3 regions of the Variovorax sp. H27-G14 genome follow, and region 3 is predicted to be linked to each of the others. Evidence: predicted binding sites of a transcription regulator. Region 3 holds the regulator's gene; each other region holds the start of a gene.
The links. Region 3 encodes sigma-54, which starts transcription at its own class of promoters, with help from an activator protein. Its sites were predicted from a motif close to TGGCANGNAANCTGCTTT; they were not measured.

Region 1: VLK31_RS13455 (pilin) is a predicted target of sigma-54. The motif match lies at 3,932-3,949, and genes of this name have one in related genera.
Region 2: VLK31_RS21790 (circularly permuted type 2 ATP-grasp protein) is a predicted target of sigma-54. The motif match lies at 6,431-6,448, and genes of this name have one in related genera.

What each region holds. Positions count from the first base shown of each region.
Region 1 covers NZ_JAYLVN010000004.1:190,618-198,544, reverse strand. The annotation lists gene VLK31_RS13470 (pilus assembly protein) at 1-1,451, shown strand, start outside; gene VLK31_RS13465 (type IV pilin protein) at 1,454-1,945, shown strand; gene VLK31_RS13460 (GspH/FimT family pseudopilin) at 1,942-2,520, shown strand; gene VLK31_RS13455 (pilin) at 3,336-3,872, opposite strand; gene VLK31_RS13450 (3',5'-cyclic-nucleotide phosphodiesterase) at 4,079-4,882, opposite strand; gene VLK31_RS13445 (CHASE2 domain-containing protein) at 4,912-7,164, opposite strand; gene VLK31_RS13440 (FHA domain-containing protein) at 7,213-7,872, opposite strand.
Region 2 covers NZ_JAYLVN010000009.1:260,544-268,470, forward strand. The annotation lists gene glpK (glycerol kinase GlpK) at 20-1,516, shown strand; gene VLK31_RS21775 (sulfatase-like hydrolase/transferase) at 1,668-3,374, shown strand; gene VLK31_RS21780 (prolyl hydroxylase family protein) at 3,320-3,907, opposite strand; gene VLK31_RS21785 (alpha-E domain-containing protein) at 3,926-4,882, opposite strand; gene VLK31_RS21790 (circularly permuted type 2 ATP-grasp protein) at 4,902-6,401, opposite strand; gene VLK31_RS21795 (oxepin-CoA hydrolase, alternative type) at 6,516-7,346, opposite strand; partial or broken gene VLK31_RS21800 (ComEC/Rec2 family competence protein) at 7,592-7,852, opposite strand.
Region 3 covers NZ_JAYLVN010000028.1:41,935-49,861, reverse strand. The annotation lists gene VLK31_RS33675 (YceI family protein) at 1-346, shown strand, start outside; gene VLK31_RS33670 (YceI family protein) at 429-1,064, shown strand; gene VLK31_RS33665 (hypothetical protein) at 1,061-1,309, opposite strand; gene VLK31_RS33660 (LysE family translocator) at 1,480-2,142, shown strand; gene VLK31_RS33655 (phospholipase D family protein) at 2,180-3,862, opposite strand; gene rpoN (RNA polymerase factor sigma-54) at 3,882-5,510, opposite strand; gene lptB (LPS export ABC transporter ATP-binding protein) at 5,529-6,323, opposite strand; gene lptA (lipopolysaccharide transport periplasmic protein LptA) at 6,320-7,036, opposite strand; gene VLK31_RS33635 (thiol:disulfide interchange protein DsbA/DsbL) at 7,198-7,845, opposite strand.

The DNA of each region.
Region 1 (7,927 bases), on a different contig from region 3:
CCGACCCCAACTACCTGTCGGCCCACCAAAGCTATGTCGACGGCCCGCCGGTGGTGGCCGAAGCACAGGTGGGTTCCACCGGCACATCGGCCGACTGGAAGACCGTGCTGGTGTCCGGCACCGGCGCCGGTGGGCGCGGCGTGTTCGCGCTGGACGTGACCGACCCGACGGCGTTCTCCGCGTCGAAGGTGATGTGGGAGTTCACGCAGGACGACGACATCGACATGGGCTTTGTCGTGGGCCAGCCGCAGATTCTGAAGATGCGCACCAGCGCCCCGAGCGCCGCGACCGCCACCTACAAATGGTTTGCGGTGGTGGCGAGCGGCGTGAACAATTACACCAAGGTCAACGCCAACGGCGACTGGAGCACCGGCAGCCCCTCGCTGTTCCTGCTAGACCTGTCGAAGGCGCCCGAGGCGGCTTGGCTCTCGGGCACCAATTACTACAAGGTGGAACTGCCCTTCAACCCTACGCTGGCCGTGACCAAGGCCACCGGCCTGATCAACTTCAAGGCGGCCATTGCCACCGGCGGCAACCGCGAAGTGGCGCAGCTCTATGCGGGCGACCTGCACGGCAACATGTGGAAGCTCGACTTTGCCAGCCACGGCACCTCCGAATGGAACATGGCGAACCTGTCGGCCTTCAAGAACGCGGGCAGCAGCAACGCGCCCTACCCGCTCTTTGTTGCGAAGGACAGCAACGGCAACGTGCAACCCATCACCATGGCCCCCACGCTGGTGGCTTCCACCAACAACACCAACGCCGTGCAGGTGGCGTTCGGCACCGGCAAGTACCTGGAGACGGACGACCGGGCGTCGACCGCGCAGAACTCGTTCTACGTGATCTACGACAACGGAACCACCGTGGCCGACGCATCGCCCGTGGGCAGCGGCGCCATCAGCGGACGTGCGCGGATGCGGGCGGCGAGCATCTCGTCGGCGGGCGCCATCACCGTTCCCTCTTTCACATGGGGACGTGCCACGGCCGACCTGACTAGCGCATCGACCGTGAGTTCAGGCTGGTACCTCGACTACGCGGTCAGCAAGGAGCGCCAGGTGAGCGGGGCGCTGCTGACGGGCAACAACCTGATCTTCGGCAGCCTGATTCCGGGCAGCGCGGGTGACTCGGCCTCCTGCGGCGTGAGCGGGGGCAGCGGCAACTCGTACATCATCAACGTGGACACGGGCTCGGGAACGCAGACCGCATCGACGGTCGGCATCATGGGCCAGCCCCTGGTGATCGAAGTGGCCAATACGGTCGTGGAAGCCAGCAACAGCACCGGCCGGCGCACGAGAAAAGTCACCAGCCAGACGATTGCACAAGGCTCCGGCGGCGTCGGCAATGCCGGCGGTGGCGCCGGCGGCAACGGGCAGACGGAAGTCATCATCATCGGTGGCCGATTGAGCTGGCGGCAGATCAACAACTACCTCGACCTGAAGCGCGGATCGTGAACATGACCAACCTCAAGAAACGCGGCGCGATGCGCGGCTTCACGCTGATCGAGCTGATGATCGTCGTGGCCATCGTTGGCATCCTGGCGGCGATTGCCTATCCGGCATATACCGACTCGGTGCTGAAGGGCAAGCGCGCGCAGGCGCGCACTGCGCTGCTGGAGTTGATGCAGCAGCAGGAGAGGTACATGACGCAGCACAACTCCTACTTGGACTTCAACACCAGCGTGACGGGGGCGCTTACCCAGGGGACGATGGCCTTGCCAGATCCCTTTCCGTTCAAGAATTACTCGGGTGACAGCGGGACGTCACCGGCTTACTGGATTACTGCTGGGGTGTGCTCTTCGACTTCGAACCCCAACGAATGCATCAAGCTGATTGCCAAACCTACGCGTACCGATGCATTGGTCGGTGATCTGACCCTTACGAGTACTGGCGTGAAAGGCTGTTCGGGCACGGCTTCGAGCGCCAACTTCAGGCTTTGCTGGCCATGAAAGTCTGTTCGTTTGGCAAGCAACTTCAGGGCTTCACCCTCATCGAGCTGATGGTCACGATCTCCATTGCGGCGGTCTTGCTTGTCATCGGAATACCGAGCTTTGTCGCATTCCAGAGAAGCTCGGAGCTGACCTCCGCCGCAAATTCATTCGTCGCCGCGTTGGGGGCGGCGCGTGGAGAGGCGATGAAGCGCGGGCTACAGGCGGTCGTCGTGCCGCTGGCAAACAACGACTGGGCGACCGGCTGGACCGTGTTTGTCGATACCGACCACAACCAGCAGTTCAATGGGTCGGACATCCTCGTCCAGCAACAGAGTGCGCTGCCGAGCTACTTCGCGGCGACGGGCCAAGGCACAGCACAACTTGACCCTGCGTACATCATGTTCAACCCGTCGGGCTACACCCAGACGAGCGGATCTGTTTTTCAGTCGGCGACGCTGAAGATCGAGCGCAATGACATCTCGGGTGCAGAGAAGATTCAGCAGACGCGGATTGTGGTGATTGCAAAGACGGGGCGGGCGAGGGCATGTCAGCCTGCGACGGATACGACGTGTACGACCTCGGCTAGCCAATAGACAATCGCCAATCGCCAATCGCCAATCGCCAATCGCCAAATTTCATAGCGATCATCGCCCTAGTTTCTCGGTCACACGCCACATTTAACTGGCAGACCATATGCGATTGCAATCAGGCTGGGCCAAAGCACGAGATTCCCAGCCTGCGATTTATGGAAATTGCAGATTTTCAACACTAAATAAAACTCGGGTGTTATAGCGCCGAAATTAATGCAGTCACACGCCCGCAGAGTAGCTCACAACTATTCGCGAGCATGCCGCGAAAAATTTTCCGCCTTTGAAAATCTCGTTATAAGATTGGGACAGCGATATCTCAATGGCAACGCACTCAATCCTGGGGCAATTTTTTTAGAAAAAATTATCCAAAAGAATTTTTGGACGTGGGACATAGTCGATCTTTAGGACATTGAGATTTTCTCTCTCGCATCTGGGCCTTGTCACTGGCCTCTACGCGTTGAACTTCGAGGGTTCGATCTTGTCGGGCGGGCGTGGCGAAGATGCACTTGAAGATCGCTTTTCGGTGTGAGTGGAGGTAAAAGTGATGATGCCCGAGGATCTCCGCATTGCATGCCGTGCTTGCGCAGCCACACTAACACCGGTAGAGCAGCACTGCATGCCGCAACACACTAGGCCTGCTAGCAGGCCAGCTCGCCTTTTTTACCTCATCAGCTTAAAAGTGAGCGTGTTGTCACGCTGTGTGCTTTTGATGCCTAATTTCATTGACACTTTAAAAAAAAGGTGTTGGTCTCATTAAGGGGCGTCAAACAAACGTAAAAAAGCCGCCCGAAGGCGGCTAATTCATTTTTTACAGGGTATTAACGGCATTCAGCAGGAGCGTACTTAGCGGGCATCGTGCCAGGGGCAACAGCGGTCAGGCCGCGCGTCGTTGCCGTCGCGTTAAGCAGAGTTGCACATGCCCAGTCGATCGAGCCGGTCACGGTGCCGAGCGGGAGCTTTTGTACATTCGGCGTGAAGACGACAGTTTTGCCAGCAGCGTCGGCGGGCAGGCCAGATTGGGCAGCGGATGACGTCGTGACAGTGATAACGCCAGTAGCCGCGGTGATTTCGACGGACTCGACGTACTTGGACTTATTTTCTGCAGCGCCCTTCGCATCCCAAGCTGCCTTGGCAGCGGTCACGCCGGTCAGACCATCCGTCTGAAAAGCTTCGCTAATCATGGCCTTCGGCGAAGTTGCTGCAATGATGGCTTCAGTCACCTTCGCACGAACCGTGTAGTCCTGATACGCCGGCAGAGCCACAGCAGCCAAGATACCAATGATCGCCACGACGATCATCAATTCGATAAGGGTGAAGCCGGCCTGTGCGCGGCGGGCGAGAGTGCGATGGTTCATGAAACTAACTCCGGGTTGGTTGGTTGTTACGCCGGGAACCTGCCCGGTGCCCAGTACCTTTCGCAGCATCTGTGCCACCCGCTTTTCAATCGTTTACACCTCAAAATTAGTGATTTTGTTCACAGTCCAGTTACAGCAAGCGACACATCTTGCTCGTGGCCGAGACAAATGGTGACAACTTTGTCACCAACCCGCACCCGGCAACCTCAAAACGTCAGCACCCCGTCCGCCTTCAGCCACCGAATGTCCCGCTGCGCCAGGCCGGCCACCTGCCGCGCCGCCAGTTCCTCGATCTGGCTCATGATTTCCTCGGTTTCGGCCGGCTTGGTGTGGGTGATGTAGATCGGGTACTGCTTGCCCGGGTCGATCAGCGCCAGTTCGTCCGCAAGCACCGCCGGCGACAGGTGAAGGCTGCGTTGCGCCAGCACCTGTTCGCGGCTGCTGAATGCCGTCTCTATCACCAGCATGGCCACGTCCAGCGCGTTCACCCGCTCCCAGAAGGGCGCGTTGCGTTCTGTGTCGCCGCTGAACACCCAGTGCGCGCCGCCCTCGGCCCGCCGAATGGCAAAGCCGCAGGCGGGCACGGTGTGCACCGCCGGCAGCACCTCGATGCGCTTGGGCGCGCGGCTGCCCAGGTGCAGCGCCTGGCCCACGGCAATGTCGTGGAAGGTGACGAAGGGCGCGTCCAGGCTCGGAATGCTCTCGAAGTCGGGCCAGATGACGTTGTTGAACACATGCACCCGCAGCGCCTCGATGGTGGCGCGCAGCGCATGCACGCGCAGCGGCCGGGCGCGGCGGCTGCCCACGGCGTCCAGCATCAGGGGCAGTGCGGCAATGTGGTCGAGGTGGCTGTGCGTGAGCACCACGTCGTCGATGGCGGCCATTTCGTCCAGCGTGAGCTCGCCCACACCAGTGCCTGCGTCGACCAGCAGGTCGGTGTCCACCAGAAACGAGGTGGTGCGGCAGCCTTTGGCGATGGCGCCCGAGCAACCCAGCACGCGAACCTGCATTGTGAGAGACCCCTTTTTTGTGTCTGTCGTCATTTGGTTTCGAACCGGGTTGCGCCGTCCCAGTCAGGGTCTTGCGGGCGCAACGCCATCGAGGCTAAACGCTGGGCGTAGAGCTGGTAAAGGACTTTTTTGGTGTCTGAGGCGAGCAAAGGGGCCAGCAGGCTGCGGCCCACGGCCCAGTCCTGGCGCCTGTAGGCGGCCAGCACGTCACTCCAGCGCGCAAGGAGCTGGCGGGTCTGCTCGATGGTCTCGGGGGTGCGCGCGGCCAGGGGGGTGAACACGACGACGACCTGGGCCTTGCCCTTGACGCGCACGCTGTCGAGCTCCTGCCACACGTGGTTTTGCGCCAGCGCGCGGGTGGCGCCGCTGGCCACGATTTCCATGCCGTAGTGGCCGCTCAGCCCCTCCAGGCGCGACGCCAGGTTCACCGCGTCGCCCACCACGGTGTAGCTGCGGCGCGCGGTGGAGCCCATGTCGCCCACGCTCATCACGCCGCTGTTGATGCCGATGCCCACGCTGATCTGCGGCCGCCCGCTTTCGCGGTGGATGCGGTTGATGTCGTGCACGGCCTGCGCCATGTCCAGCGCCGCCTGCACGGCCAGCGTGGCGTGGTCGGGGGTGTCGATGGGCGCGCCCCAGAAGGCCATGACGCAGTCGCCCATGTATTTGTCGACGGTGCCGCGGTGCGCGCTGATGACGTCGGTGAGCCGGCTGAACACGGTGTTCAAAAAGGCCTGCAGCTCGGCCGGCGCCATCTGCTCCGACAGGCGGGTGAAGTCGCGCATGTCGCAGAACAGCACGGTCATGGGCTTGCTCTCGGCGCGCATGCTGTAGCGGTCGGGGTGCACCATCATTTCGTCGACCAGCTGCGGCGGCACGTAGGTGCCGAAGAGGCGCACCAGCCCGCGCCGCGCATGCGATTCGACGAAATAGCCCCAGCTCATGTTGATGGCGAAGGCCAGCGCGGCCATCGCCAGCGCCGAGGCCAGCGGCAAGACCAGGCCGTGCGCCACGTAGAGCCAGAGGTTGAGGCCGGCCAGGCCGACCATGGTGCCCACGGCCAGCAGCAAGGCGCGCGGCGCCGACAGCAGGGACAGGCCGAAGGCCAGCAGCACGCCCGCCACCAGCACGGTCAACACCTCGTAGCCCGGCGCGTAGTCGGGCACGCTGAGCAGGCGGTGGTCGAGCAGGCCTGAGACCACGTTGGCATGCACCTCCACGCCCGGGAAGGCGGCGTCGACCGGGGTGGCCCGCAGGTCCTGCAGGCCGGGCGCGGTGGCGCCGACGAGCACGATGCGGTCTTTCAGCTCGCCGGGCGCGAGCTTGCCTTCGAGCACGTCGGCGGCCGACACGTAGCGAAAAGATCCGCCCTGCACGCCGCCGGGGCCGCGAAACGGTACCTGCATGCTGGCCGACTGATCGACCGGAATGCGCAGCCGGTCCAGCCGCAGCGATTCAAGGCGGGGCGCGGCCCCGTCCGACGCAAACGCCGGGCGCACCGCCGGAGCGCCGTTGGCAAGCCGGTACACCGCCAGCCCCAGCGATTCGTAGTAGCCGGGCTGCGCCTGGTCGCCCTGGTAGCGGGCCACGAGCGGCACGCCGCGGATCACGCCGTCGCCATTGGCGCCGACCAGCATGTTGACGAAACCCGCCACCGGCACGGCCTGGGCCAGCGCGGGCAGGCTGGCACCGAAGCCGTTCCAGGTCGTGCCGTAGGTGCCGCCCGCGGGGAAGGCGCTGAGCGCAATCAGCGGCGCGGCGGGCAGCTGGCCCTTGGCGCGAGGCGGCTGCGTGTGGTTGAAGTAGTAGCCGAGCGCCACGCGCCGGCCTTGCAGCGCCTGGGCGAAGGTGGCGTCGTGGTCCAGCGAGGGCGCGAGCCGCTCGACCTCGGGCGCCAGGCCGGGCATGTCTTTGAGCGGTCCGCGGGCCAGGGCGCGCAAACGCTCCAGGCCGGAGCTGCGGTCGGGCTCCAGGAACATCACGTCGAAGCCGACCACGGCCACCTGCTGGCGGTCGAACAGTTCGGTGGCCAGGCCGGCCATCTTGTCGCGCGGCCAGGGCCACTGGCCCTCGCGCGCCAGGCTCGCGTCGTCGACATCGACGATCACCACGCGCGGGTCGAGTGTGCGCGGCATGGTGGCGCGCAGGCGAATGTCGTAGATCAGGCGGTCCAGCCGCTCGAATGCGCTCAGCGGCCAGGCGCCGGTGGCATGCGCCAGGGCCAGCAACAGCGGCAGCAAGGTGATGGCAATGCGCGACCCGTGCCGCCGCAGCGTGCTCACGGCAGCCCGTCCCGGCGGGCGCTGCCGCGGCAAGCCAACAAAAGGCCCCTAGATGCGGACGAACTGCATGCGGGTGGCGCCGCCAAGCTCGAGCACGTCGCGCTCCTGCAAGGCGACCGCCTCGGTGCCCAACTGCAGGCCGTTGAGCGTGACGTTGCCTTCGACGCCCGCGGCCACATAGCCCTGCCGGCGCCGCGTGACGACGGCCACGGCCACACCGGGCTTGCCGATGGTGGTAACGACCTTCTGCAGGGGAACGTCCTGCCCTTCATTGGCACCCGACAGCACCCGCAGCACAGGAATGCCCAGCTCGACCAGCGCGCCCGACTCGGTGGGCGCCGAAGACAGCGGCATGGAGCCGGAGTGCGCGGGGTGGTCGGCCAGCGTCGTGCGCGCGGAACCGGGGCCGATGGCCACGTTGCTTCGGGCACGGAAGTGAATGCGGCAGCCGCCAACCTCGATGACATCGTTGTCCTGCAGCGCCTGCTTCTGGATGGCCAGTGCATTGACGTAGGTGCCGTTGGTGCTGTTGAGGTCTTCAATTTCGACTTCGCCATCGCTCATGTGCAGCACGGCATGCTCGCCGCTGACCGCCAGGTTGTCGATCACGATGTCGTTGTAGGCACGCCGGCCGAGCGTCGTGCGTTCCTTGGCGAGTGCCACTTGCCCGATGACCACGCCATCGACCGAAATGATCATCTTCGGCATTGCCGACTCCCCGAATGCAAATCTTGAATGATGGCAAGCGAAACGGTGGGGTGCC
Region 2 (7,927 bases), on a different contig from region 3:
CAACGGAAACACACACCCCATGACCACCTACCTGCTCGCCCTCGACCAAGGCACCTCCAGCTCGCGCAGCATCGTGTTCGACCGCGAAGGCCACATCGTGGCCATCGCCCAGAAAGAGCTCACGCAGATTTACCCGCAGCCCGGCTGGGTCGAGCACGACCCGATGGAAATCTGGCGCAGCCAGCTGGCCACCGCGCGCGAAGTGCTCGCCAAGGCGAAGCTGCAGGCCGCCGACATCCATGCCATCGGCATCACCAACCAGCGCGAGACCACCGTGCTGTGGAACCGCGCCACGGGCCTGCCGGTGCACCACGCCATCGTCTGGCAGGACCGGCGCGCCGAGCCCCTGTGCGCGCAACTGCGCGACGAAGGCATGACCGACACCATCCGCGAGAAGACCGGCCTGGTGATCGATGCCTACTTCTCCGGCACCAAGCTGCGCTGGCTGCTCGACAACGTGCCCGGCGCGCGCGCGCAGGCCGAGCGCGGCGAGCTGGCCTTCGGCACGGTCGACAGCTGGCTCATGTGGCAGCTCACCGGCGGCAAGGCGCACGTGACCGACGTGAGCAACGCCTCGCGCACCATGCTGTTCAACGTGCACACCAACGAATGGGACACCGCGCTGCTCAAGGCGCTGGACATTCCCGCCGCGCTGCTGCCCAAGGTGCAGCCGTCGAGCTCGCACTTTGCCGACACCGACGCCGCGCTGCTCGGCCATGCGCTGCCCATCGGCGGCGTGGCGGGCGACCAGCAGAGCGCGCTCTTCGGCCAGGCCTGCTTCGACGCCGGCATGGCCAAGAACACCTACGGCACCGGCTGCTTTCTGCTGATGCACACGGGCGGCGCGTTTCAGCCTTCGCAGAACGGCCTGCTGGTGACCAGTGCGGCGCAGGCCGACACCACGCCGCAGTACGCCATGGAGGGCAGCGTGTTCGTCGGCGGCGCGGTGGTGCAGTGGCTGCGCGACGGCCTGAAGGCCATCAAGGGCAGCGCCGAAGTGCAATCGCTGGCCGAGAGCGTGCCCGACGCGGGCGGCGTGATGATGGTGCCGGCCTTCACCGGCCTGGGCGCGCCCTACTGGGACGCCGACGCGCGCGGCACCATCACCGGCCTCACGCGCGGCACCACGGTGGCGCACATCGCGCGCGCCGCGCTGGAAAGCATCGCCTACCAGAGCGCCGCGCTGCTGCAGGCCATGAGCCGCGACGCGGTGGCCGCGGGCGGCAAGCCGGTGGCCGAGCTGCGCGTGGACGGCGGCGCCAGCGTGAACGACCTGCTCATGCAGTTCCAGGCCGACCTGTTGGGCATTCCGGTGGTGCGGCCCGAGGTGATCGAGACCACCGCGCTGGGCGCCGCCTACCTGGCGGGGCTGTCGACCGGTGTGTACAGCGACGCGGGGCAGCTGTCGAAGCTGTGGAAGATCGAGCGCCGCTTTCTGCCGACCATGGGCCGCGCGCAGGCCGAAGAATCGATGGCGCGCTGGGAGCGCGCGGTGCGCCAGGCCACGGCGACCTGAGCCGGGGCTTGGCGCTTGCCTTGGGCCTGCCGGCCCGGGTGAGGCGCTTCGACAAGGCGCGCGAGGGCGCACAGGTTCCGCCGGGAATGTCCCCGAATCAACCTCGCCACCATCGGGGCACTGGGGCGGGTGCCGCAGGGGCCGGGGCAGAATGCGGGCCGCCCCGCCCCGCCCTCCGTGCCCGCCCTTGCCTCGCGCTGCCCCCTTGACCACCCTGCCTTCCGACGTTGCCACGTCACGCCCCACGTCCCGCCGCGGCGCCCTGCTCGCCTGCGGCGTGGTCGGCGCCACGCTGCTCGCGCTCATCGCCCTGGGCCATGACGGACGGCGCATCGCGCAGCTTGCCGTGCTGGCCGCGCCCGCGGTGCTGTGGCTGCTGTGGCCCTTGCGCAGCGCGCGCATGCGGCGGCTGCGCACGGTGCTGGTCTGGTTATGGGTGATGGCCTTTGCGCTCGACGGCGCGGTGCGCGCCTACCTGCTCGACACCTACCAGGCCGCGCCCGACGGCGCGATGGTGCTGGGCGCCGCCGCCAACACCAATGCGCGCGAGAGCACTGAATATCTGTGGATGCACTGGCGCTCGGCCGCCGTGTGGGGTGCCGCGCTGGTTGTGGCGGGCGTGCTGGTGGGCATGTTCGCGCGACGCGGGGCCGCGCGCTCGGCGTCTTCGCTTGCCCGCCCGTCACGCTGGACCGCAGCCTTCGTGGCGCTGGCCCTGCTCGTGTCCTGCGTGGCCTATGCAAGCAAACCGTGGCGCCGGCTGCACCCGGTGGTCTTCTGGAGCCAGTGGGTCGAGTCGCTGCACACGCTGCAGGCCTCGTGGGCCGACCAGCAGACGCAGCGCGACCGCCTGACCGCGCAGGCCAAGGCCATTGCGCCCGTCATCACGCAGGCCGGGCCGTCCACCGTGGTGCTGGTCATTACCGACAGCATCAACCGCGACAACATGGGCCTGTACGGCTACGGCCGCCCGACCACGCCGCGCCTGCAGGCGCACCGGGCGCAGGCCGGCGAGCAGATGGCGGTTTTGAAGAACGCCTGGTCGGTCGACGCCAGCACACTGCCCGCGCTGCACAACCTGTTTCGCTTCGGCCTGCCCGACAGCGACAACCCGCCGCATGTGCTGGCCCTGGCGCGCGCCGCGGGCTACAAGGTCTGGTGGATCAGCAACCACGACGATCTGGCCATCGAGCAGCAGCATGCGCGCTTTGCAGACGTGGTCGACATGGTCAACCGCACCCCCGGTCGCGCCAGCGCGTCGCTGGACGGCGAAATACTCGACTGCGTGCAGGAGGCACTGGCCGACACCAGCACCGAGCGCAAGCTCATCGTCGTTCACCTGATGGGCGCGCACCCGCACTACAGCCTGCGCTTTCCGGCCAATGCCAACCCCTTCGACGACGACGTCGACGCGGTGGAAAACGGCCTGGTGAAAGAAGGCCGCTCCCCCTGGGTGAGGCGCTTTCGCCAAGAGTACGACGCCGCGCTGCTGTACCACGACTTCGTGGTGTCCGAGCTGCTGCAGCAGACCCGCACCGCGGGCAAGCCCGACGACTACCGCGCATGGTTCTACCTGTCGGACCATGGCCAAGAGGTGGGCCACGTGAGCGACCGCGCGGGCCACAGCCCTTCGACCGCCTCGGGCTACCGCATTCCGGCCGTGGTGTGGCGCAACCAGCCGCCCTGGCCGCAGAACGCCCTGCAGCAACCGTTTCGCGCGGACTGGACCGGCTGGACGCTGATGGACATGCTGCACATCCAGTGGAGCGGGCAGAAGGCCGAGCGCGATGCGCTGGGGGGGAGCTATCGGTGGCAGGCGCCGGTGATTCCGGTGGTGGTGGAGTCGTTCTTGCGCTGACCGTAGAGAACGTCTGAACGCAGGACGTACTTGGTTCCCGCCTCTACCGCTGCGCCCTCGTGCCACGTATCGTGCAGGAACAGCAGCGCCGAGCCGGCTGACGGCGTCACGCGGAAATCGCGGAAGTCGGTGTCGCCACCGGTGAAGCCGCCGTTCAGGTAGACCAGCAGCGTGAGTTGGCTGGTGAGCCCGCCTTCATGCCAGGGCCCGTCCTTGTGCATCTTGAAGCGCTGACCGGGTGCGTATTTGTAGAAGCGAAGGTCCTTCGGCAAGCCCTTGGGCACTTGCCCGCCGACCTCGGGCAGAGCCGCATGCGCCAAGCGTTGCCACAGCAGTTCGACCCACACAGGCGACAGCAGCATCGCGCGCTCGTTGTTGCGGATGGTTGGCATGGCCTTTGGGCCGTCCGCCGTGCGCACACCGGCCGAGGCGAAGCCTTCGCGCTCTGCCAAAGAAACCAGCTGCGCGCATTCCCCCGGCGCAAGAAAGCCCTCGATGGAAAACGCACGCGACGAATGGGCAACCTGCCGCATGCGTCCTCGCGCGGTCATTCAGTGCGTAGGAACCAAAAAGTCCTGGCTGATCCGCCCACCCAGCTCATTCACGCGGTCCAAGAACTGCGTGAGGTACGCATGCAGGCCCGTCGCCAGAATCTCGTCCACGCGCGCGTACTGCAAATCGGCCAGCAGCTTGCCGGCGCGGCGTTGGGTTTCGGCGCTTTGCTCGTTCTGCACCTTGGCAAGGTTGTTGACCACCTCGGCCAGGCTCGCGTGCAGCGAGCGCGGCATGTCGGCGCGAAGAATCAGCAGCTCGGCCACGCGCTCGGGCTTGATGACGTCGCGGTACACCTTGCGGTAGACCTCGAAGGCCGAGACGCTGCGCAAGATGGCGCTCCAGTGATAGAAGTCGTACTCCTGATCTTCCTCGGTGGCGGCACCGAAGAACTCGCTGTTGAGCGCATGGAACTTCACGTCGACCAGCCGCGCGGTGTTGTCGGCGCGTTCAAGAAAAGTGCCCAGGCGCGAGAAGTAGAAGGCCTCGTCCTGCAGCATGGTGCCCAGCGTCACGCCGCGCGACAGATGCGAGCGAAACTTGACCCATTCGAAGAACTGGCCGGGGTCGCGCTCGAAGTCGCCCGCGCGCAGCATGCGGTTCACTTCGAGCCAGGTGGTGTTCTGGGTTTCCCAGGCCTCGGTGGTGAGCGCGCCGCGCACGGCACGGGCGTTTTCGCGGGCGGCCTTCAGGCAGGAGACGATCGACGAGGCGTTGCTCTCGTCTTTCACCATGAACTCCATCACGTCGGTGGGCGTGATGTGCTCGTACTTCTTGTTGTAGAGCGGCAGCAGCTCGCTGATGGACAGCACGCCCTGCCAGCCGTACTTGGCCACTTCGGCGGACTGCGGCAGCAGGGAGGTCTGGTAGTTGACGTCGAGCATGCGCGCGGTGTTCTCGGCGCGCTCGGTGTAGCGGGACATCCAGTAGAGATGGTCGGCGGTGCGGGACAGCATCGTATGGGCTCCTGCGTTTCTACGTGGACGATTGGCTTTGCGACTGCGTGGCCGCCTTGGGCTTGGGCGCGCGATCGGCTTCGAGAATCCAGGTGTCCTTGGTGCCACCGCCTTGCGACGAATTGACCACCAGCGAGCCTTCCTTCAGTGCCACGCGCGTGAGGCCGCCGGGCACCATTTGCACCTCCTTGCCGGAGAGCACGAACGGGCGCAGGTCGATGTGGCGCGGCGCAATGCCGGCGTCCACAAAGGTGGGCGAGGTCGACAGGCTCAGCGTGGGCTGGGCGATGTAGCCGTCGGGCTTGGCGAGCACGGCCTTCTTGAAGTCTTCGATCTCGGCCTGCGTGGCGGCCGGGCCGATCAGCATGCCGTAGCCGCCGGCGCCGTGCACTTCCTTCACGACCAGGTCCTTCATGTTGTCCAGCGTGTACTGCAGCTCGTCCTTGTTGCGGCACATGTAGGTGGGCACGTTCTTCAGGATCGGCTTTTCGCCGAGGTAGAACTCGATCATCTTGGGCACGTAGGGGTAGATCGACTTGTCGTCGGCCACGCCGGTGCCCACGGCATTGCAGATCACCACGTTGCCCGCGCGGTAGGCGCGCATGAGGCCGGGGGTGCCAAGGGTGGAGCTGGAGCGGAACACCTCGGGGTCGAGAAAGTCGTCGTCCACGCGGCGGTAGATGACGTCCACGCGCTTGGGGCCGCGCGTGGTGCGCATGTAGACGAAGTCGTCCTTGATGAGCAGGTCTTGCCCTTCGACCAGTTCCACGCCCATTTGCTGCGCGAGGAAGGCGTGCTCGAAGTAGGCGCTGTTGTACATGCCGGGCGTGAGCACCACCACCGTGGGCTCGGCCGTGGCGGGGGGTGCGCTGGCGCGCAGCGTTTCCAGCAGCAGATCGGGGTAGTGGGCGACCGGCGCAATGCGGTTCTGGTTGAACAGCTCGGGGAAGAGCCGCATCATCATCTTGCGGTTTTCGAGCATGTAGCTCACGCCGCTGGGCACCCGCAGGTTGTCTTCGAGCACGTAGTACTCGCCGTTGCCATCGGCATCGGGGGCACGCACGATGTCGATGCCCGAGATGTTGGAGTAGACGTTGTGCGGCACGGTCACGCCCATCATCTCCGGGCGGAACTGGGCGTTGTTCAGGATCTGCTCGGCCGGAATGATGCCGGCCTTGATGATGTCCTGGTCGTGGTACACGTCGTACAGGAAGCGGTTGAGCGCGGTCACGCGCTGCACCAGACCCTTTTCCATGCTGGCCCACTCGTGGGCCGGAATGATGCGGGGCAGCAGGTCGAACGGAATGAGCCGCTCGGTGCCCGAGCCGTCTTCGTCCTTGGCGCCGTACACGGCAAAGGTGATCCCGACCCGGCGGAAAATCATTTCCGCCTCTTCTCGCCGCGATCGCATCACCTCACCGGGTTGCTTCGCAAGCCATTGGTCGTAGCGCTTGTAGTGCTGTCGGATCGCAGCCCCCGAATAGGGCAACTGCTCGTACATCTCGTCGAATTTGTGCATGGAACGACCAATCTCCTTGGGCTTATAGCTTAGCAAGTTCAAGGCCAGTGAAAGCCCTGATGCCCAGGCAAAAGAAGGGTCGAGGGTTTCCCCCGGCGAGTTTCTCCCCGCGATTTATTGCGCGGTGCCTTCGCCGGCCAGCGCCGCCTTTCGCGGTGCCAGGAATTTCTTGATGCGCTCGCCGCTCTCGTCGCCGTAGAGGCTGGTGAGGAAAGCGTCGCGCTCGGCGTCGAGCTGTTCGCGGCGGCTGCGGTCGCGCGCCGCGTGCACCAGCTGCTTGATGCGGGCCTGGGCTTCGAACGGGCCGCGCGCCAGCTGTTGCGCCCATTCGAGCGCCGCCTCGCAGGCGGTGCCGCGCGGCACCACCTTGTTGACCACGCCCCAGTGCTTCAAGCGGTCGGCGCTCACGGGGGTGCCGTCGAGCAGCATCTCCAGCGCGGCCTGCGGGGGCAGCGCCCGCGCCAGCGAGTCGGTGCCGCCGGCGTCGGGCGACAGGCCCATGTTGACGTACGACATGGCAAAGCGCGCGTCCTCGGCGGCCACGATCAGGTCGCAGGCCAGGCACAGCGAAAAGCCGCCTCCCATGGCCGCGCCCTCGACGGCGGCTATCACCGGCTGGGGAGCGTCCTGCAGGGCCATGATCCATTCGTGCAGCGCGTCGATGTGGCCGCGCTGCTCGGCCTCCGGAAACTTGCGCTGGCGGGCGAGCCGCTTGAGGTCGCCGCCGCCCGAAAAGTGCTCGCCCTCCCCGGTCAGCACGATGGCGCGCACCGTGCGAAAGCCCGCTGTGGCACGCACGGCCTGGGCCGCGGCCCGGTAGATCGACGGATTGAGCGCATTGCGCGCCTTCGGGTTGCTGAGCGTGAGAACGAGCACGGCGCCCTCACGGTGCGTTCGCAGGCGCGCGCCGTACAGCTCGGTGACGAGGGAGGCGGAGGTGTTCATGAGGGCTGTCCGCAAGACGACAGCTGCCTGAAGCCGCAAGAGAGGCGCATAGTGTGTTTCCTTTTCATGAAATGAATACGAAACTACTCAACGCAGAAGATTCACTCTGGCCGAGCGCGCAGCCCATCTTCAGCGCCAGATTTGCCAACTTATTCACAGATTTCGGCAAACAAAAAGCTCGAGCTCCCCGAATCTGACGGCGAAGTCAGGCACTTGGCGACGCCCTCCCACGAGCCCCCACGGGCTCACGGCACATGGTGGCGCCGGTAGCGCGGCCGCCGCTCACGCTCGCAAATCACCTCGGTCGGCCGCTCGCTCGCCCAGAGCGCCGCCCCGCACCGGGTGCTCTCGACCAACCGAACGCCGCGCGCCCGATAGCGCTCCGCCACCTCCGCCGCCGGATGCCCGAAGCGGTTGCGGTAGCCGGCCTGAACCAGCGCAATGCGCGGCTGCACGGCCTCCACAAACGGCGCGCCCGACGAGGTCTTGCTGCCGTGGTGCGGCATCTATGCAGGGAAACTGGCGGAAACACTAGCGCCCTCACTGCTGTAGTGTCGAGGTACGGCGGGGATGGCCTAACA
Region 3 (7,927 bases):
CGCGGGCTTCGGCATTCCCATGAGCGACGCCGAGCTGCCCAAGGCGCCGTGGTTCGACGCTGGGCATTTCGCGCAGGCGAGCTTTCAGTCGAGCGCCATCAAGGCGCTGGGCGACGGCAAGTTCGAGATGGCGGGCAAGCTGACCATCAAGGGCGTGGCCAAGGCCGTGACGGTGCCGGTCAGCATTGCGGCGGCCGGCGGCAAGGAGGCGGTGGCCACCGGAAGCTTTACGATCCAGCGGCTCGACTACAAGGTGGGCGACGGCGAGTGGACCGACACCTCGATGGTCGGCAACGACGTGCAGGTGCGCTTCAAGTTCACGCTCACGGGCTTCGGGCCGCTGTGAGCGGCCCCCGCTGCCTTGCTTTGCCCCGCCTTGCTCGCCCCGCCTCCAACCTTTTGCCACCATGCCTTCTTCACTCCACGCCCTGAACCCGCTCCTCTTTGCCGCGGTGCTGTCGGCCGCGGCCCTTGCCGGCGCCCCCGCCATGGCGCAGGACTACACGGCGCCGCCCGTGGCCGTCAAACCCGCGGGTGGGCCGGTGAAGAACGCCAGCTACGTGGTCGACCCCACCCACACCTTCGTGATGTACGAGATGGGCCACTACGGCACCACCACCAACCGCGGTCGCTTCAGCACCAAGGACGGCACGGTGAAGATCGACGGCACCGGCAGCAGCGGCGCGGTCGACATCACGATGGACATCAGCTCCATCAACACGGGCGTCGACCTGCTCAACCGTCATGTGCAGAGCAAGGACTTCTTCAACGTGGCGGAGTTTCCGACCGGCCGCTTCGTGGCCGATCGCATCGATTTCAGCGGCGACAAGGTGGCCGACGTGCCCGGCACGCTCACCCTGATGGGCCAGACCCGGCCGGTGACGCTGAAGGCCGTGCGCTTCAACTGCTACCTGAGCCCGCTCATCAACCGCCAGGTCTGCGGCGGCGACTTCGAGACCACGGTGGAGCGCAGCGATTGGGGAATTACCTGGGGCCTGAACTTCGGCTTCGAGAACAAGGTGAAGCTGCTGGTGCAGGTCGAGGCCGTGAACATCCAGCCTTAGATGCCCGAGCCCACGCGCTTGCGTTCGGCGTCGTCCTTGGACATCTTCAGCCAGTTGCGGGTGGCGAGAAAGGCACGCGGCAGGTTCAGCAGCACCAGCATCCAGGCACCGGTGGCGACCGTCATGAGGGCGCCGAACAGCAGCTGCTCGGCCAGCGGGGCGTCGCTCCAGTAGAAGAAACTCAGCAAAAACGCCAGCACCACGGCCCAGACGGCCAGAAGAATGAGGTTTTTCATTTTTTGCATGGTAGTTACTCCGGTGCAGAAAATGTAAACCAAAAGTTACTTGAGTACTACTTAAAGTTTACTTTTTAAGCGCCGATGAACGTGCATTAGTGCACGCTGTTCGGGCATTCGTTACCAAAAACAAGCGCTCAGACAAGCTCCGAGACAAACGCCAACCAGCGTTCCATCCAATGAACACCACCCTTTCCCTGCTCGGCATCGCCGGCGCCATGGCGCTGGGCGCAATGAGCCCCGGCCCCAGTTTCGTGATGGTCGCCCGCACGGCGGTGGCGTCCCGCAGCGACGGGCTGGCCGCCGCGCTGGGCATGGGCGCCGGTGGTCTGGTGTTCGCCATTGCGGCGCTGGCCGGGCTGCAGGCGGCGTTCCTGGCGGTGCCGGGGCTCTACCTCGCCATCAAGGGTTTCGGCGGCGCCTACCTGGTGTACCTGGGGGTGCGAATCTGGCAGGGGGCGCGACAGCCGCTGGCGCTGGGAGCGGGCCAGGAAGGGCTGGGTACCTCGCCCGCCGCGCAGGGTAGTCAGCGGCGCGCCTTGCGCACCTTTCTGTTCGGCCTGGCCACCCAGGTCAGCAACCCGAAGACGGCGGTGGTCTACGCCAGCATCTTCGCGGCCTTTCTGCCGCACGACGTGCCGCTCGCGCTGGCGCTGGCCGTGCCGGCGGTGATCTTCTGCATCGAGACCGGCTGGTACACCGTGGTGGCGCTGGCCCTGTCCTCGGCGGCGCCGCGCTCGGCCTACCTGCGCTACAAGGCCTGGATCGACCGCGCCGCCGGCGGCGTGATGGGGCTATTGGGCCTGCGGCTGGTTGGGTCGGCCCTGCGCGGGGGCAACTGAGCGACGTCGCTGTCGGTTCTTGCCTTTGCCGGAACGGCTACAGCAGGCTCTCCGGCGTCAACGGCGCCAGAATTTCCAGCATCGTGCGGTCCCAGAACCCCGAGTCGGGCTCCTCGGTCAGCACGGTGAGCTGGCCGGCGTCCTCGCTGGTCCACTCGATGCGCGAATCGTTGCTGCCCGGCGCAAAGCGCAGCCTGTAGGCGCCCTGCTGCTTGAGCACGTCGAGCAGCTTGAGCATCTGCTGCGCCATTTCGGGGCTGTGAATGATCAGCCCGATTTCGGTGTTGGCCGACTCCGAGCGCGGATCGAAATTCATCGACCCCACGAACAGCGTGCGCCGGTCGATCACGGCCGACTTGGCATGCAGCCGCCCCACCGACGTGCCGAACAGGCCCAGCCGCACGCTGCGCCGGGTGCGGCTGGAGCTCAGCTCGTACAGGTCGGCGCCCAGCTTGAGCATGTCGGGGCGGTAGCGGCGGTAGGCGGTGTGCACCAGCGGCTCGTCGGTGGCGGCCAGCGAATTGGTGACCACGCTGATCTTGACGTCGCGCCGGCGAATCTCGCGCATCACCTCCAGCCCGGTGGCACCCGGAATCAGGTAGGGCGAGACGATGGTCACCTCGGAGCGCGCGCGGCGCATCTGCTCGACCACGTTGTAGCGCACGCTGTCCACGTCCAGCAGCGGCACGCCGCCATAGGACGCCGTCTTGCCGATCACGCGCTCAGGCGCATCGGCGTAGGCCTCGGCCAGGGTCCAGATCAGGTTGAGCTTGCCGCTTGCCAGGTCGTCGGCCATCGGGCTGTAGCCCAGCAGGTCGTTGGGCGCGGGCGGCGGCGGGGGCGGCGTGGTGTCGGGTGCCGTGGCGGCCTCGAAGCGGCGCTGCAATTCGTCGCGCGGCACGTCGGTGGCCACCACCGAGCCGATGGGGCGCACATAGACGCTGTTCCAGTACTGGTCGAACAGGCTGCCCAGCCGCGGAATCAGCGCGCCGGTCACGAAGGTGTCGAGGTCGAGAAAGTTCTCGCCCGCCGTGCGCCGGAAATACTGGTTGCCGATGTTGCGCCCGCCTGCCACCGCCATCGCGCCGTCGGCAATGAACAGCTTGTTGTGCATGCGGCGGTTCACGCGGCTGAAGTCGAACAGCGACGCGGTGAAGCGCTTCAGGATGCTGCCGCGCCCCGCCGGGAACGGGTTGAACAGGCGCAGCTCCACGTTGGGGGTGGCGGCAAAGGCCAGCAGCAGATCGTCCTCGCCCGAGGTGTAGAGGTCGTCCATCAGCAGGCGCACCCGCACGCCGCGCAGGGCGGCGTCGCGCAGGGTGCGCAGCAGGTAGCGGCCGGTCTCGTCGTTCTCGATCTGGTAGTACTGCACGTCGAGCGTGCGCTGGGCGCGGCGGGCCAGCTGGATGCGGGTGTCGAAAGCAAAGTCGCCGCCGGGCATCAGGCGAAAGCCGCTCAGGTCGGGGTCGGGCTGGGCGGCCAGCGCGATGCGGCCCAGCGCGGTGTCGCCCGATACGGCCATGGCCTTGACGGCGGGGCGCGGTGCCTCGTCGGGCAAGGTGGCGCAGCCGGCAAACAGCAGAACGGCCACCAAGGCGAGCAACGCCGACAACCAGCGGGGCCATTCCACCGGTGGCGGGAAACACCGCGGAACCGGCTCTGCCGGGCCGCAGGTGTTGGCCCCTGCAAGGGAGTTGGCGAAGCGACACGAAGTGCGCATGGCCTGGGGGTGTGCCTGGTTAGAGCGCTTTGCGCAGATTGGCTGGTGCAATGCGCAGTGCTTCGCGGTACTTGGCCACGGTGCGGCGCGCGCATTCGATGCCCTGCTCCTTCAGCATCTCGGAGATCTGGCTGTCCGACAGCGGCTTCTTGATGCTTTCAGAACTGACGAACTGCTTGATGAGCGCGCGCACCGCGGTGCTCGACGCATTGCCGCCGGTCTCGGTGCCCAGCGCCGAGCCGAAGAAGTACTTCAGCTCGACCGTGCCGAACGGCGTGGACATGTACTTGGCTGTGGTCACGCGCGAGATGGTCGACTCGTGCAGGCCCAGCTCGTCGGCAATCTCGCGCAGCACCAGGGGGCGCATGGCAAGTTCGCCGTGCACGAAGTAGCTCTTCTGCCGCTCCACGATGGCGTTGCTCACGCGCAGGATGGTGTCGAAGCGCTGCTGAATGTTCTTGATGAACCAGCGCGCCTCCTGCAGCCGCTGCGACAGCGCCTGGCTGCCTTCGCCCTTGTGCGCCTTCAGCGCGCCGGCGTAGATGTCGTGCACGCGCAGGCGCGGCATGACCTCCGGATTCAGCATGACGCGGAACTTGATGTTGGTGCCGCGGCCGGTCTTGGTGACGATCACGTCGGGGATGACGATGTTGCGCTCCACGTCCACGAAGCGCCGGCCCGGCTTGGGCTCCAGCCGCGCAATGATCTGCAGCGCCGAGCGCACCAGCTCCTCGTTGGTGCGGGTGAGCGTGGCCAGGCGCTTGAAGTCGCGCCGCGCCAGCAGCTCCATCGGTTGCTTGCACACGGCCAGGGCGGTCTTGCGCACCAGTGCGCACTGCTCGGTCTCGCTCTCGCTGGCCAGGGCGCGCAGCTGGATGCCCAGGCATTCGCCCAGGTCGCGCGCCCCCACGCCCACCGGCTCCAGGCTCTGCAGCAGGCCCAGCGCCACCTGAAAGTGGTGCACCAGGTCGTCGAACTGGTCGTTGTCGTCGCCGGCCAGGCCGGAGGCCAGCGCGGGCAGCGAGTCTTCGAGGTAGCCGTCGTCGTTGAGCGATTCGATCAGGAAGCGCAGCGCGGCGCTGTCGTTCTCGGTCAGCCGCAGGCTCAGCGCCTGGCGGTGCAAAAACGACTGCAACGACTCCTGGCTGCGCGCGAGCTCGGTGGCGTCGGCGCGTTCGTCGTCACCCAGGTTGTTCTGGCGCGCGGGGGCGTCGCTGCCCCATTCGCTGTCGTCGGGCGCGGCCATGTCGACGGTGCCGTCGCCTTCCCAGTCGGGCTCGCGCTCGGTGATTTCAGCGGCCGGGCCGTCGGACTCCGTGCTGGCGGTGCTGGTTTCACTCGACGTGGTGCTGGTGCTGGCGGAGGGGGGCGTGAAGTCGCTTTCGCCTCCTTCACCGCCACTGCCGCCGTCGCCGTCACCGCTGCCTCCTGCGTCGTCGCGCGGCACCGGCGCGTCGGCAGCATCAAGGCCGAACTCCTCGCGCGCCGCTTCTTCCGCGGTGCGCTCCAGGAACGGGTTCTCGTCCAGCATCTGCTCCACCTCCTGGCTCAGTTCGAGCGTGGAGAGCTGCAGCAGCCGAATCGACTGCTGGAGCTGGGGCGTCAATGCCAGATGTTGAGAGACGCGAAGGGACAGCCCTTGCTTCATTGAGAACCCGACCCTCCGTTACATGCGGAAGTGTTCGCCCAAGTACACCCGGCGTACTTCGGCGTTGTCGACGATCTCCGAGGGTGTGCCTTGTGCCAGCACATGTCCGTCGCTGATGATGAACGCGTGGTCGCAGATGCCCAGCGTCTCACGCACGTTGTGGTCGGTAATGAGCACGCCGATGCCACGTTCCTTCAGGAAACTGATGATCCGCTGGATCTCGATCACCGCTATCGGGTCGATGCCGGCAAAGGGCTCGTCCAGCAGGATGAAGCGCGGCTGGGTTGCCAGCGCGCGCGCAATCTCCACGCGGCGGCGCTCGCCGCCCGACAGCGCCAGCGCCGGCGAATCGCGCAGGTGATCGACCCGCAGGTCGGCCAGCAGCTCGGTCAAGCGCTCTTCGATGTGCTGCTTGGACAGCGGCGCCATCTTGCCGTTGCCGTCGGGCTCGCTTTGCAGCTCGAGCACGGCGCGCACGTTTTCCTCGACCGTGAGCTTGCGAAAGATCGAGGCTTCCTGCGGCAGGTAGCTCAGGCCCATGCGGGCACGGCGGTGGATCGGCATGTGGGCGATCGGCTCGCCGTCGATGGTGATGTCGCCCGCATCGGCGCGCACCAGCCCCACGATCATGTAGAACGACGTGGTCTTGCCCGCGCCATTCGGCCCGAGCAGCCCGACGACTTCGCCCTTTTGCACGTCCAGCGAGACGTCTTTCACTACCGTGCGGCTGCCGTAGCTCTTCTTCAGGCCGCGTGCGACCAGGCGGCTGCCCGGCGTGCCATTGGCGTCGTGCGTTCCAGCGGTTTCGATCACTTGCGGGTTTCTCCCTCGTCACTGAGCGTGGTGCTCTGGCGCAGGCCCTTGCCGGGCGCCGGAGTGGGTGCCGTCGGCGGCGCCTTGGTGCCGGCCGGGGCCGCTGCACCCGCGGCACCGGGCGCGGTCGCGGCCTTGGGGGTCAGGATGGTCTTCACGCGACCGCCCGGGGCGGACGCGTTGACGGCGGTGTTCGACGGCACGGTGGAACCGTTGACCGTGTAGGTGTCGTTGCTCTGGTCGTAGACGATCAGCGCGCCCTGGCTCTCGTCGTTGGGCGTGGCGCCCAGCAGGCGGCGCATGACGGCGTTGCGGATGAACTTGACGTTGTCGGCGCGGCTGTCGTACTCGATGACTTCAGACTCGCCCTCGATCCACTCGTCGGGCGCGTTGCGCTTCTGCTTGTAGTACGCGCGCTTGCCGGGCGCCGCCGTGACCACGCCGTACTGGTAGCCCTCGGCATCCTGGCGCACGTCCATGCGCGCGCCGCGAATGATGATGGTGCCCTTGGTGACCAGCACGTTGCCGGTGAACACGCTGGTCTGTTTGAGGTCGTCGTAACGCATGGCGTCCGACTCGATGTTCATCGGCTTGGTGCGGTCGGCGGTTTCGGCCAGCGCGCCAGAGGCGAGGCCGGCCAGCAAGAACGCGGCGGCGGCCATGCGGCCAAGGCGATGCAGGAGGGGAGTGGTGGGGTAAGAATGCAATTTCATAGAGGCACGAAACTTGCTCGGCATTGTATGCGGCTGATTGCATCAGCCCCACACGCACAGATGAAAAAGCCCGCCGAAGCGGGCCACTCTTTCCCTTCCAGGACTGCCGCGCAACCGCGCTTTGCCCGGCTGCTGGCATTGCCCCCTGCAAGGGGGTCGGGTCAGCCTTTTTTCGCTTCGCCGACCAGGTAGTTCACAACCTGCAGCACCTTGGTCATGTTGCCGGCGGTCTCGCCGTCCACATACCAGCGCCCGGCCACGGCCATCGCGGGAACGCCGGCCACCTTGTAGGCGTCGGTCATCTGCGTGGCGCGCTTGGCCTTGCTGGCCACGCTGAACGAGGTGAAGGTTTCCTTGAACTTGGCGCCGTCCAGGCCGTTGGCCGCGGCCCAGGCAATGATGTTGGCGTCGCCGTTCACGTTCTGGCGCTGCGCGTGGATCGCGTTGAACACCTTCGGCTGGTATTCGTCAACCTTGCCCATGGCTTCCAGCGCGTAGTACAGGCGCTGCTTGGCTTCTACGTCGTTGCCCACGAACGGCACCGGGATGCGGCGGAACACCACGTCTTTCGGCAGCGTCTTGGCCCAGGCCTCGAGGGACGGCTCGAAGTCGTTGCAATGCGGGCAGTTGTACGAGAAGAACTCGACCACTTCGACCTTGCCGGCCGGTGCGTCGACCGGTGCGCGCTTGTCGAGCACCAGGTACTCGGTGCCGGCCTTGGGCGCACGCGCCTGGGCGTGGGCCGGGTTGGCGGCCAGGGACAGCAGCCCGAGCGAAGTGGCGGCCAGCGAAAAGTCACGACGTTTCATTGAAAGGGTTCTCCAGTTGGTACGGCAGACTGAGCCGGCGCGCGGCGGGGAGTTCCCCTGCCGCCGGCGCGCCCGGGGCCGT